One region of the Streptomyces sp. NPDC048637 genome, then DNA from elsewhere that is predicted to be linked to it. Evidence: riboswitches for the same ligand, from Rfam matches in the RefSeq annotation. Region 1 holds a riboswitch; each other region holds the start of a gene.
What was found. A riboswitch is a leader RNA that binds a small molecule or an ion and turns the genes downstream of it on or off. The one in region 1 is predicted to bind glycine.
Positions count from the first base shown of each region.

Region 2: it holds a riboswitch for glycine, as region 1 does, so the genes downstream of both, gcvT (glycine cleavage system aminomethyltransferase GcvT) here and gcvP (aminomethyl-transferring glycine dehydrogenase) in region 1, are expected to answer to the same signal.
Region 3: it holds a riboswitch for glycine, as region 1 does, so the genes downstream of both, AB0C46_RS23640 (L-serine ammonia-lyase) here and gcvP (aminomethyl-transferring glycine dehydrogenase) in region 1, are expected to answer to the same signal.

Region 1 covers NZ_JBEZHQ010000009.1:223,670-227,743, forward strand. Annotated here, with positions in the region: gene gcvP (aminomethyl-transferring glycine dehydrogenase) at 1-2,661, opposite strand, end outside; glycine riboswitch at 2,850-2,946, opposite strand; gene AB0C46_RS15240 (PRC-barrel domain-containing protein) at 3,061-3,447, shown strand; gene AB0C46_RS15245 (DNA polymerase IV) at 3,354-4,074, opposite strand, start outside.
Region 2 covers NZ_JBEZHQ010000025.1:104,020-108,093, forward strand. Annotated here, with positions in the region: gene glyA (serine hydroxymethyltransferase) at 1-525, opposite strand, end outside; gene gcvH (glycine cleavage system protein GcvH) at 653-1,030, opposite strand; gene gcvT (glycine cleavage system aminomethyltransferase GcvT) at 1,160-2,287, opposite strand; glycine riboswitch at 2,440-2,535, opposite strand; gene AB0C46_RS27275 (AAA family ATPase) at 2,834-3,481, shown strand; gene AB0C46_RS27280 (enhanced serine sensitivity protein SseB) at 3,603-4,074, shown strand, end outside.
Region 3 covers NZ_JBEZHQ010000019.1:140,593-144,666, forward strand. Annotated here, with positions in the region: gene gcvH (glycine cleavage system protein GcvH) at 1-83, shown strand, start outside; gene glyA (serine hydroxymethyltransferase) at 85-1,356, shown strand; gene lipA (lipoyl synthase) at 1,358-2,317, shown strand; glycine riboswitch at 2,330-2,424, shown strand; gene AB0C46_RS23640 (L-serine ammonia-lyase) at 2,574-3,956, shown strand.

The sequences.
Region 1 (4,074 bases):
GCCGACCTTCTCGATCTCCGCGCGGATGGCGATCATCGCGTCGCAGAACCGGTCCAGCTCACCGAGGTCCTCGCTCTCGGTCGGCTCGATCATCAGCGTGCCGGCCACGGGGAACGACATCGTCGGCGCGTGGAAGCCGTAGTCGATCAGCCGCTTGGCCACATCGTCGATGCTCACCCCGGTCGCCTTGGTCAGCGGCCGGACGTCGATGATGCACTCGTGCGCCACCAGGCCGCCGGGGCCGGTGTAGAGCACCGGGTAGTGCGGTTCCAGACGCTTGGCGATGTAGTTGGCGCTGAGGACCGCGACCTGGGTGGCGCGCTTGAGGCCCTCGGCGCCCATCAGACGGACGTACGCCCAGGAGATCGGCAGGATGCCGGCCGAGCCCCAGGGAGCCGCGGAGATCGGCCCGACGCCCGTCTCGGGGCCGGCGCTCGGCTGCAGCGGGTGGTTGGGCAGGTACGGCGCCAGGTGGGCGCGGACGCCGACGGGGCCGACACCGGGGCCACCGCCGCCGTGCGGGATGCAGAAGGTCTTGTGCAGGTTCAGATGCGAGACATCGCCGCCGAACTTGCCGGGCTCGGCGAGCCCGACCAGCGCATTGAGGTTGGCGCCGTCGACATAGACCTGGCCGCCGGCCTCGTGCACCGCCGCGCAGATCTGGGTGATGTGCTCCTCGAACACGCCGTGGGTGGAGGGGTAGGTCACCATCAGGACCGCGAGCTCGTCACGGTGCTTCTCGATCTTGGCGTGCAGATCGTCGGTGTCGACCTCGCCGTCCTCACCGGTCTTGACGACGACGACCTTCATTCCGGCCATCACGGCGCTGGCGGCGTTGGTGCCGTGCGCCGAGGACGGGATCAGGCAGACCGTGCGCTGCTCGTCACCGTTGGCGCGGTGGTAGGCGCGGACGGCCAGCAGACCGGCCAGCTCGCCCTGCGATCCGGCGTTCGGCTGGATGGAGACCTTGTCGTAGCCGGTGACCGTGGCCAGCCGCTCCTCCAGCTCCTGGATCAGCGTGAGGTAGCCCTGGGCCTGGTCGGCCGGCGCGAACGGGTGCAGCTGGCCGAACGCGGGCCAGGTGACCGGCTCCATCTCGGTGGTGGCGTTCAGCTTCATCGTGCAGGAGCCGAGCGGGATCATGCCGCGGTCCAGCGCGTAGTCCTTGTCGGCGAGGGTGCGCAGGTAGCGCAGCATCGCGGTCTCGGAGCGGTACTCGTGGAAGACCGGGTGGGCGAGGTAGTCGTCGTGACGCAGCAGCGCCTGCGGCAGCGCTTCGGCGGCGGCCGCGTCCAGCTGCTCGACGTCACCGGGCACCCCGAAGGCGCCCCAGACACCGGCCAGCTGCGCACGCCCGGTGGTCTCGTCACAGGCGATGCCGACCAGGTCCGCGTCGACCTGCCGGAGGTTGACACCGGCCTCCCGGGCGGCGGCGGCGACCTCGGCGGCCCGGCCGGGCACCCGCGCGGTCAGCGTGTCGAAGTACGCACCGTGCAGGACCTCCACCCCGCCGGCCCGCAGGCCCTCGGCGAGGATCGCGGCGTAGCGGTGGGTGCGCCGGGCGATGGTCCGCAGGCCCTCGGGGCCGTGGTAGACCGCGTACATCCCGGCCATGACCGCGAGCAGCACCTGCGCGGTGCAGATGTTGCTGGTGGCCTTCTCCCGGCGGATGTGCTGCTCACGGGTCTGCAGCGCCAGGCGGTAGGCCTTGTTGCCGTCGGCGTCGACGGAGACGCCCACCAGACGGCCGGGGAGGCTGCGGGCGAACTGGTCACGGACGGCCATGAAGCCGGCGTGCGGTCCGCCGAAGCCCATCGGGACGCCGAAGCGCTGGGTGGTGCCGACGGCGATGTCCGCGCCGAGCTCACCGGGCGAGGTCAGCAGCGTCAGGGCGAGCAGATCGGCGGCGACGGTGACGATCGCGCCCAGCTCGTGGGCCTGCTCGATCACGGCGCGGGGGTCACGCACCGCACCGGAGGCTCCCGGGTACTGCAGCAGCACACCGAAGACACCGCGCTCGGCGATCTCGGCCGGAATGCCGTCGGACAGGTCCGCGACCACGACCTCGACGCCCGTGGGCTCCGCACGGGTCTCGATCACGGCGATGGTCTGCGGCAGACAGTCGGCGTCGACCAGGAAGACGCCCTGCTTGACCTTGCCGACCCGGCGGGCAAGAGCCATCGCCTCGGCGGCGGCGGTGCCCTCGTCCAGCAGCGAGGCGCCGGAGGTGGGCAGCCCGGTCAGGTCGGCGACCATCGTCTGGAAGTTCAGCAGCGCCTCCAGGCGGCCCTGCGAGATCTCCGGCTGGTAGGGCGTGTACGCCGTGTACCAGGCCGGGTTCTCCATGACATTGCGCAGGATCACCGGCGGGGTGAACGTGCCGTAGTAGCCGAGTCCGATCATGGACGACAGGACCTGATTGCGGTCCGCCAGGCCCTCCAGCTCCTTGAGCACCTCGGCCTCGGTACGGGCGTGCGGCAGGCCGAGCGCCTCGGCGCTCTTGATCACATCGGGCACGGCAGCGGCGGTGAGCTCGTCCAGCGACCCGAATCCGATGTGCGCGAGCATCTTCGCCTGCGCCGCGTGGTCGGGACCGATGTGCCGGCGCTCGAAGGGGGTGCCGCGTTCCAGCTCGGTCAAGGAGATGCGATTGGTGGTCATCTGCGGGGGCCTCCTGGTCAATACGACCTACGAGGGGCACCACGGCACGGGTGCCCGGACGGCCTCCCCCTCTGTCATCTCAACCTGAGAGCTTCACCGGCCCGCACATGGCGGTCCGGCTTTCACCGTCGGTGAGGAGGGGTCCCGGCGCTGTGCCTTCCGCGGCCCGCCCTGCTTTCCAGAGTGACCTCGTCCATGCGGTACGTGTGCCTGAGAGATTCCGGGGAGGATTTGCTCCTTCGGCGCCCTGGTCGCGAACGACAAGGACTCTCCCGCACGGGGTCTGCGGCCAATCGCCAGCCTACCAGCGCGCCACTCGAAGGATCCTTCGAGTGGCCAGGGCATGAAATGTGCCGTTTGGTAGTTGTCACAGGGCAGTTGCGACCAATTGGAGGGGCCGTGCAAACCGATATCGATCCCCGAAGCCTGATCGGCCGCAAAGCGTTCGACCGTAACGGCGCGAAAATAGGGACCATCGACGAGGTCTACCTCGACGATGCGACGGGGGAACCGGAGTGGGCGGCCGTGCGCACCGGACTCTTCAGCCGGGATGCGTTCGTCCCCCTGGAGCCCAGCAAAATGGTCGGTGAGGGCCTGCACATTCCTTACGACCGCAAGCTGATCAAGGACGCGCCGGACTTCGGCGTGGGCCGCCATCTCTCCCCTGAGCAGGAACTTCAGCTCTATCACCACTACCGACTGGATATTTCTTCCCCGACCTCCGATCCGGTGTCCCCCGCCTCCCGCGACAAGAACTTCGGCAAGATCGCCGGCTCGGACGACTGATCACCCGCCGGCGCCCCGCCCACCAGCGGCAGGGGCTCCCCCGGCCGCAGCGCCGGGTCCTCGACAGCAAAGGTCCGCACCCTCCCCGGTGCGGACCATGGCGTTTCGAAGCGTACGGTCACTCTCCCCACCCCGCTCCCCTGTACCCAGCCGGCGCCGTACTCGTCGTGCACCACGTCCAGCCCCGGGTGCCAGCGCCGCGGCCGCTCCTCCTCGGCCCCGGCCTGCTCCGTGCCCCCGGCGGCCTGCTCCGCCGCCGCTGCCGTCGCGGTCTCCGCCGCCTCCCGCTCCGTCGCCAGCTGGGCGAACAGATCCTCCTGTGTGAAGTCCGCCAGGCCACTCACGCCCACGCCCAGCAGCCGCACCCCGCCGGTGGTGTCCACCATCTCCAGCAGGCGCACAGCCGCCTCCCGTATCACCGCCGGGTCGTCGGTGGGCCCGCGCAGCGTCTCGGAACGGGTCAGCGTCGAGAAGTCGTAGTTGCGCACCTTGATGACCACCGTGCGCCCGGAGCGCCCGGCCGCCCGCAGCCGCTGTACACACCGGTCCGCCAGCCGCAGCACCTCGCTCCGTACCCGAGTCCGGTCGGTCAGATCGACCTCGAAGGTGTCCTCGACCGAGATGGAT
Region 2 (4,074 bases), on a different contig from region 1:
CCAGCCGGCGACGATCAGCTTGGGGCGGTGCTCCTTGGCGAGGCGCTCGACCTCTTCCATGTCGACCAGGTTGGTCTTCTCGTCGACGTGGTAGGGCACGACGTTGTAGAGCTTGCCGCTGAAGTTGATCTTCATGCCGTGGGTCAGGTGCCCGCCGTGGGCGAGGTTGAGACCCAGGATGGTGTCGCCCGGCTTGATGAGGGCGAACATGGCGGCGGCGTTGGCCTGGGCGCCGGAGTGCGGCTGGACGTTGGCGGCCTCGGCGCCGAAGAGCGCCTTGATGCGGTCGATGGCGATCTGCTCGACGACATCGACGTGCTCGCAGCCGCCGTAGTAGCGGCGGCCGGGGTAGCCCTCGGCGTACTTGTTGGTGAGGACGGAGCCCTGGGCCTCCATGACGGCGACGGGGGCGAAGTTCTCCGACGCGATCATTTCGAGGGTGGACTGCTGGCGGTGGAGTTCGGCGTCGACGGCGGCGGCGACGTCGGGGTCGAGCTCATGGAGGGAGCTGTTCAGAAGCGACATGAGTCTTCCTGGGGAGTCAGGGGCGCGAGGAGGTCCCCGGACGGAGTCCGGAGAGCTTCCGCGCGGGCGGTGGCGGGTCGGAGGCCCCCCGTCCGGGCGAAGCCGGGAGCGGGGGAGAGCCGGGGGCTCAGCTCTGGATGAAGGCGGCGTACTCGTCGGCCGAGAGCAGTTCGCCCGGCTCGCCGCTGATCTTCACCTTGAACAGCCAACCACCCTCGAACGGGGCGGAGTTCACCAGCGAGGGGTCATTGACGACATCCTCGTTGATCTCGGTGATCTCACCGTCGACGGGCGAGTAGAGATCGCTGACCGACTTGGTCGACTCCAGCTCGCCGCAGGTCTCGCCCGCCGCGACCGTGGAGCCCACCTCAGGGAGCTGTACGTAGACGACGTCGCCGAGCGCGTTGGCCGCGTGCTCGGTGATGCCGACCGTCGAGGCGCCGTCCTCGGCGCCCGACAGCCACTCGTGCTCCTTGCTGTAGCGCAGCTGCTGGGGGTTGCTCATGGCTCGATTCTCCTGTACGCGAGGGTGTGATCGTGAATCGGGGCACCTCCCGGACGACGTCCGGGGGAGTGTCTTGCACAGTGAGACGCGCGGGCGCGCGCCACCGCCGGGTCTGCCGCGGGGGAACCGCTACTTCTGCCGCTTGTAGAACGGCAGCGCGGTGACCTCGTACGGCTCATGGCTTCCACGAATGTCCACGCAGACACCCTCGGTGCCCGGTGTGGCGTAGGCGGCGTCGACATAGGCGATGGCGATCGGCTTGCCGAGCGTGGGGGACGGGGCCCCGGAAGTGACCTCGCCGATGACCGTGCCGTCGGCCGTGACGACCGGGTATCCGGCCCGCGGCACCCGGCGGCCCGAGGCGATCAGGCCCACCAGCTTGCGCGGCGGCTGCGTCTCGGCGCGCTCGGCGGCCGCCGCCAGCGCGGCGCGGCCCACGAAGTCCCCGTCGTTGGAGGTCTTCTCGAACTTCACGACCCGGCCCAGGCCCGCGTCGAACGGCGTGGTCGCGGTGGTCAGCTCATGCCCGTACAGCGGCATGCCCGCCTCCAGGCGCAGGGTGTCGCGGCAGGAGAGACCGCAGGGCACCAGACCGGCGTCCTGGCCGGCCTCGGTCAGCGCCGCCCAGAGGGCGACCGCGTCCGCCGGCCGGACGAACAGCTCGAAGCCGTCCTCACCGGTGTATCCGGTACGGGCGATCAGCGCCTGCACACCGGCGACCGTGCCGGGCAGCCCGGCGTAGTACTTCAGACCGTCCAGATCGGCGTCCGTCAGCTTCTTGAGGATGCCGGGGGACTCCGGGCCCTGCACCGCGAGCAGGGCGTAGGCGTCCCGGTCGTCGCGGATCGCGGTGTCGAAACCGCCCGCCCGCGCGGTCAGCGCGTCCAGCACCACCTGGGCGTTGGAGGCGTTGGCGACGACCATGTACTCCTGGTCGGCCAGGCGGTAGACGATCAGGTCGTCGAGGATGCCGCCCTCGGCCTCGCAGATCATGGTGTAGCGGGCGCGGCCCGTCTTGACGCCGCCGATGTTGCCGACCAGCGCGTAGTCGAGGAGGTCGGCGGCCTGCGGGCCGGTGACGGTGATCTCGCCCATGTGGGAGAGGTCGAAGAGGCCGGCGCGGGTGCGGACGGCGACATGCTCGTCGCGCTCGCTGCTGTAGCGCAGTGGCATGTCCCAGCCGGCGAAGTCGGTCATGGTGGCGCCGAGCGTGCGATGCGTGGCATCCAGTGCGGTGCGGCGGGGGGCATCAGTCATGGTTCTGGGCTCCCAGGCAGGGGTGAACAAGACGTTCTCCCCATCTGTCATCGGAACCTGAGAGGTTCACCGGGATCCCGCGAACGGACCCGGTTTGCACCTTGGGTGGAGCCGCCCTGTCAGCCGGGCAGTGGCTCGCTTTTCAGATCTGCCTCGCCCGCGCGGTATAGGGGCCTGAGAGATTCAAGGGAGGACTTGCTCCTTCGGCGCCCCGCCATGGCGGCCGGGGACTCTCCCGCACGGGTTCAAGCGGCCGGTATGCAGTTGGCGGTGCACAGATGAGCTGTGGTGTGCACGCGGCGGCCACATCATTGCACGGGAATGCCGGATAGAGGAGCCCCGTCCACCGCCCCGCCCATGACGTGGGCAGATCGGACAATCGCCTTGATGGGCATTACCTTTTCTTGACACTCTGCGGGTAAGGGACGGACTCGAACCGGACCAGAACGGGCGGGGAGGGCGATCACGGTGCACAGCGAAGCGGCATTCGGGGCGACTTCAGGGGTCGTGCCCCCGGACGCCGTGCGGACGGCGCCGTCCGCCGCCATGTCCCGGGCCGGCCGTGCGCCGCGGGCCGTCATCCGGCCGGGGCGCCGCACCGAGGTCGTGGACCTGCGGGGCGACGAGCGGCCGGATGACGCCGCCGAGCTGCGGTTTCCGGCCGGCGATCTGGTCGTGGTCTCCGGGCTTCCGGGCAGCGGCAAGAGCACCCTCATGCACCGTCTCGTGCCGTCGCTGGACGGGCACGGCTCCGTGGTGCACCGCATAGATTCCCAGGACGTCCGCGAGCGCTGGGAGCGCGGCAGACTGCGCCGGCTGCCGTACGGCCTCTACCGCCCGCTGGTCCGGGCCGCCCACTATCTGACCCTGGGCCGTGCGCTGCGCTCCGGCGACAGTGTGGTCGTGCACGACTGCGGGACGCTGGCGTGGGTGCGCCGCTGGATCGCGCGGTCGGCGCTGCGCGGCGGCCGCGGGGCACATCTGGTGCTGCTCGATGTGGCGCCCGAGGTGGCGCTTTCCGGCCAGGAGTCACGGGGACGCGGGGTGTCGGGGTACGCCTTCGCACGGCACCGCAGGGCGGTGGGCCGGCTGGTCGGCGCCGCGGAGTCGGCCCGGCTGCCGGAGGGCTTCTGCTCGGCCGTCCTCCTCGACCGGCGGACGGCGAGCACGCTGGAGACGGTCAGCTTCCACTAGGCACAGGCACCCCTGGGGCGCGTCGCCCTGGTCGCCGCACGCGGCCCCCGCACGCCGCACCGCCCCCCTTCTCGTCTAGGGTCTTTGGCCAGATGGCGCGGTTTGGAACGGGTGGGTGCACATGACATTTCCGGAGCAGGGGATACCGCAGCTGGCATGGCCGGCGAACGAGCTCGAAGAGGTGCTGTCCGCTTCGGTCGGGCACCCGGGCGCCGGCGGCCGGATCGTCGAGATCCTCGGCCGCAGCCGGCTGTGGGTACCGCTGCCCAACGGCGGCGGCCCGGAGAGCGCGGGCTTCGGCGCCCGCGGCCTCGATCTGCCCACCGTCGAGCTGGACGGCGCGCCCTATGTCCCGGTCTACAGCTCCGAGCAGGAGTTCCTGCGGGTGGTCGGCTCGCACATGTCCTTCACCGTCGCCCCGGCCCGGGAGTTCGCCCGCGGGCTGCCGCCGCAGCTCGGCATCGCGGTCAACCCCGACGGCACGGTCGGCGTCCCGCTGCCGCCGCCCGCGGTGGCCGAACTGTGCCGGGAGCGGCGGCAAGGACCTCAGGAGTCCGTCGGGCTGCCGAGCGGCGGCCGGGTGCGGCTCTTCG
Region 3 (4,074 bases), on a different contig from region 1:
GTTGGCTGTTCCGGATGCGGATCGCCGGTACGCCGGACCTGCTGGACGCCTCCGCCTACGCGGCACTCACGGCAGGAGCGTGACATGTCGATACTCGACCGTCGGCTCGCCGACTTCGACCCGGAAGTACACACTGCCGTGCGTGCCGAACTGGAGCGGCAGCAGAGCACGCTGGAGATGATCGCCAGCGAGAATTTCGCACCGGTCGCGGTCATGGAGGCGCAGGGCTCGGTCCTGACGAACAAGTACGCCGAGGGCTACCCGGGCCGCCGCTACTACGGAGGTTGTGAGCACGTCGACGCCATCGAGCGGCTCGCCCTCACCCGGGTCAAGGCGTTGTTCGGTGCGTCCTTCGCCAATGTGCAGCCGCATTCGGGCGCCCAGGCGAACGCCGCCGCGATGACGGCGCTCCTCCAACCGGGAGACACCATCCTGGGCCTGGACCTCGCGCACGGCGGGCACCTCACCCACGGCATGCGGATCAACTTCTCCGGCAAGCTCTACCGCACCGTCGCCTACCACGTCTCCGCGGAGGACAACCGCGTCGACATGGCCGAGGTCGAGCGGCTGGCCATGGAGCACCGGCCGCAGCTGATCATCGCGGGCTGGTCGGCCTACCCCCGGCAGCTGGACTTCGCCGCCTTCCGGCGGATCGCGGACCGGTCGGGCGCCTACCTGATGGTGGACATGGCGCACTTCGCCGGTCTGGTCGCCGCGGGCCTGCACCCCAACCCGGTGCCGCACGCCGACCTGGTCACCACGACCACGCACAAGACCCTCGGCGGGCCGCGCGGTGGAGTGGTGCTGACCCACCGTGCGGACGTGGCGAAGAAGGTCAACAGTGCGGTCTTCCCCGGCCAGCAGGGCGGGCCACTGGAGCATGTGATCGCCGCCAAGGCGGTCGCGTTCAAGATGGCGTCCGAGCCGGCGTTCCACCGGCGCCAGGAGCGCACCCTCACGGGTGCCCGGATTCTCGCCGAACGGCTGAGGGCTCCCGATGTCGCGGACGCGGGTGTGTCCGTGCTGTCCGGTGGCACCGACGTCCATCTGGTCCTGGTCGACCTGCGGGAATCGGAGCTCGACGGACAGCAGGCGGAGGACCGTCTGCACGACATCGGCATCACGGTCAACCGCAACGCCGTACCGTTCGACCCCCGCCCGCCGATGGTGACCTCGGGACTGCGGATCGGTACGCCGGCGCTGGCCGGCCGCGGCTTCGCGGAAGCCGAATTCGCGACGGTCGCGGACATCATCGCCGAGGCCCTCAAGCCGGCGTACGACCCGGGGCTCGCGGCCAAGCTGCGGGCTCGTGTGGCTACGCTCGCCGACGCCCACCCGTTGTACCCGGAGCTGTGACATGAGCGACGCCCTTACACCGTCCGCCTCGCCCGACGGCCGCCGGCTGCTGCGGCTGGAGGTGCGCAACAGCCGGACCCCGGTCGAGCGCAAGCCCGAGTGGATGAGGACACGGGTACGCATGGGCCCGGAGTACAACGCGTTGCGGTCGCAGGTGAAGGCCGAAGGGTTGCACACCGTATGTGAGGAGGCGGGGTGCCCGAACATCTTCGAGTGCTGGGAGGACCGCGAAGCCACCTTCCTCATCGGCGGTGACCAGTGCACCCGGCGCTGTGACTTCTGCCAGATCGACACCGGCAAGCCGCAGGCGCTGGACCGGGAGGAGCCGCGCCGGGTGGCGGAGTCGGTGGCCAAGATGGCACTGCGGTACGCCACGATCACCGGGGTGGCCCGTGACGACCTGCCCGACGGTGGTGCCTGGCTCTACGCCGAGACGGTCCGGCAGATCCACACGCTGAACCCAGGCACCGGGGTGGAGAACCTGGTCCCGGACTTCAACGGTGTCCCCGAGCTGCTGGCCCAGGTATTCGAGTCGCGGCCGGAAGTACTGGCCCACAACGTGGAGACGGTGCCGCGGATCTTCAAACGGATCCGGCCCGCCTTCCGCTACGACAGGTCGCTCGGAGTGCTCACCGCGGCACGGGAGTTCGGCCTGGTCACCAAGTCGAACCTGATCCTTGGCCTGGGGGAGACCCGGGCGGAGATCTCCACCGCGCTGGCCGACCTGCACGCCGCCGGCTGCGACCTGGTCACCATCACCCAGTACCTGCGCCCCTCGGCGCGGCACCACCCCGTGGAACGGTGGGTCCGGCCTGAGGAGTTCGTCGAACTCAAGGAAGAAGCCGAGGAGATCGGTTTCGCCGGCGTGCTGTCCGGACCTCTGGTCCGGTCCTCCTACCGCGCCGGAAAGCTGTACCAGCAAGCACTCGACATGAGGTCCCGGCAAGGACCACACAACTGAAGACACCGCTGACGATTCTGCGCGGGAGAGTCCACACCCCCAAGGTGCGGCGCCGAAGGAGCAAATCCTCCCCGGAAACTCTCAGGCCTCGTTACCGCGCGGCGGAGGCGGACTCTGGAAAGCAGGCGCGCACGCGCCTCGCCCACGGTGCAAGCCGCAGACCTCCACGCGGCGAAGCTCTCAGGCCCATGACAGAGGGGGAGGCTCAATCGCCCGCGCGGGCCCATGCCCGCGCTCGACTCTCGAGGAGCCACTCGTGTCCATCTCCGTGTTCGACCTGTTTTCCATCGGCATCGGACCGTCCAGCTCGCACACCGTCGGCCCGATGCGGGCCGCCCAGATGTTCGTCCGCCGTCTGAAGGAGGGCGGCCTGTTGGCGCAGACGGTCTCGGTACGGGCGGAGCTGTTCGGCTCCCTCGGCGCCACCGGTCACGGCCACGGCACGCCGAAGGCGGTGCTGCTCGGCCTGGAGGGGCACTCCCCCCGGACGGTGGACGTGGAGACGGCCGACGACGAGGTCGAGCGGATCCGCAGCACGGGGCGCCTGCGCCTGCTGGCGGCGGAGATCGGCCCCGTCCACGAGATCGACGTCGACGTCTCCGCGCACCTGGTCCTGCACCGCCGCCGCTCCCTGCCCTACCACGCCAATGGCATGACCCTGTTCGCCTGTGACACGGAGGGGGCGACGCTGCTGGAGAAGACGTACTACTCGGTCGGCGGTGGCTTCGTCGTAGACGAGGAAGCGATCGGCGAGGACCGCATCAAGCTCGACAACACGGCGCTGACCCACCCCTTCCGCACCGGCGACGAGCTGCTGCGGCTGACCCGGGAGACCGGTCTGTCCATCTCCGCCCTGATGCTGGAGAACGAGAAGGCCTGGCGCACCGAGGACGAGATCCGCACCGGGCTGCTGGAGATCTGGCAGGTCATGCAGGCCTGTGTGGGCCGCGGGATGAGCCGCGAGGGGATCCTGCCCGGCGGGCTGAAGGTCCGCCGCCGCGCCGCCCACTCCGCCCGCCAGCTGCGCTCCGAAGGCGACCACGCGGCCCGTGCGATGGAGTGGACCACGCTCTACGCGATGTCCGTGAACGAGGAGAACGCGGCCGGCGGCCGGGTGGTGACCGCCCCCACCAACGGCGCGGCCGGCATCATCCCCGCCGTCCTGCACTACTACGTCAACTTCGTGCCCGGCGCCGACGAGGACGGGGTCGTCCGCTTCCTGCTCGCGGCCGGCGCCATCGGCATGCTCTTCAAGGAGAACGCCTCCATCTCCGGCGCCGAGGTCGGCTGCCAGGGCGAGGTCGGCTCCGCCTGCTCCATGGCCGCCGGCGGCCTCGCCGAAGTGCTGGGCGGTAGCCCCGAGCGGGTGGAGAACGCCGCCGAGATCGGCATGGAGCACAACCTCGGCCTGACCTGCGACCCCGTCGGCGGCCTCGTCCAGATCCCGTGCATCGAGCGCAACGGCATGGCCGCGGTCAAGGCCGTCACCGCCGCCCGGATGGCGCTGCGCGGCGACGGCCGCCACCACGTCTCCCTCGACAAGGTCATCAAGACCATGAAGGACACCGGCGCCGACATGAAGGTCAAGTACAAGGAGACCGCCCGCGGCGGCCTCGCCGTCAACGTCATCGAGTGCTGACCCCGCCGCGAGCAGCGACCATGACCGATCTCTTCGACCTAGGGTTCCGCGAACTCGCCTGCAGCGTCATCTGTTTGAGACGACTGCGCACCGCATTCTGAAGCGATCACTCGGTCCA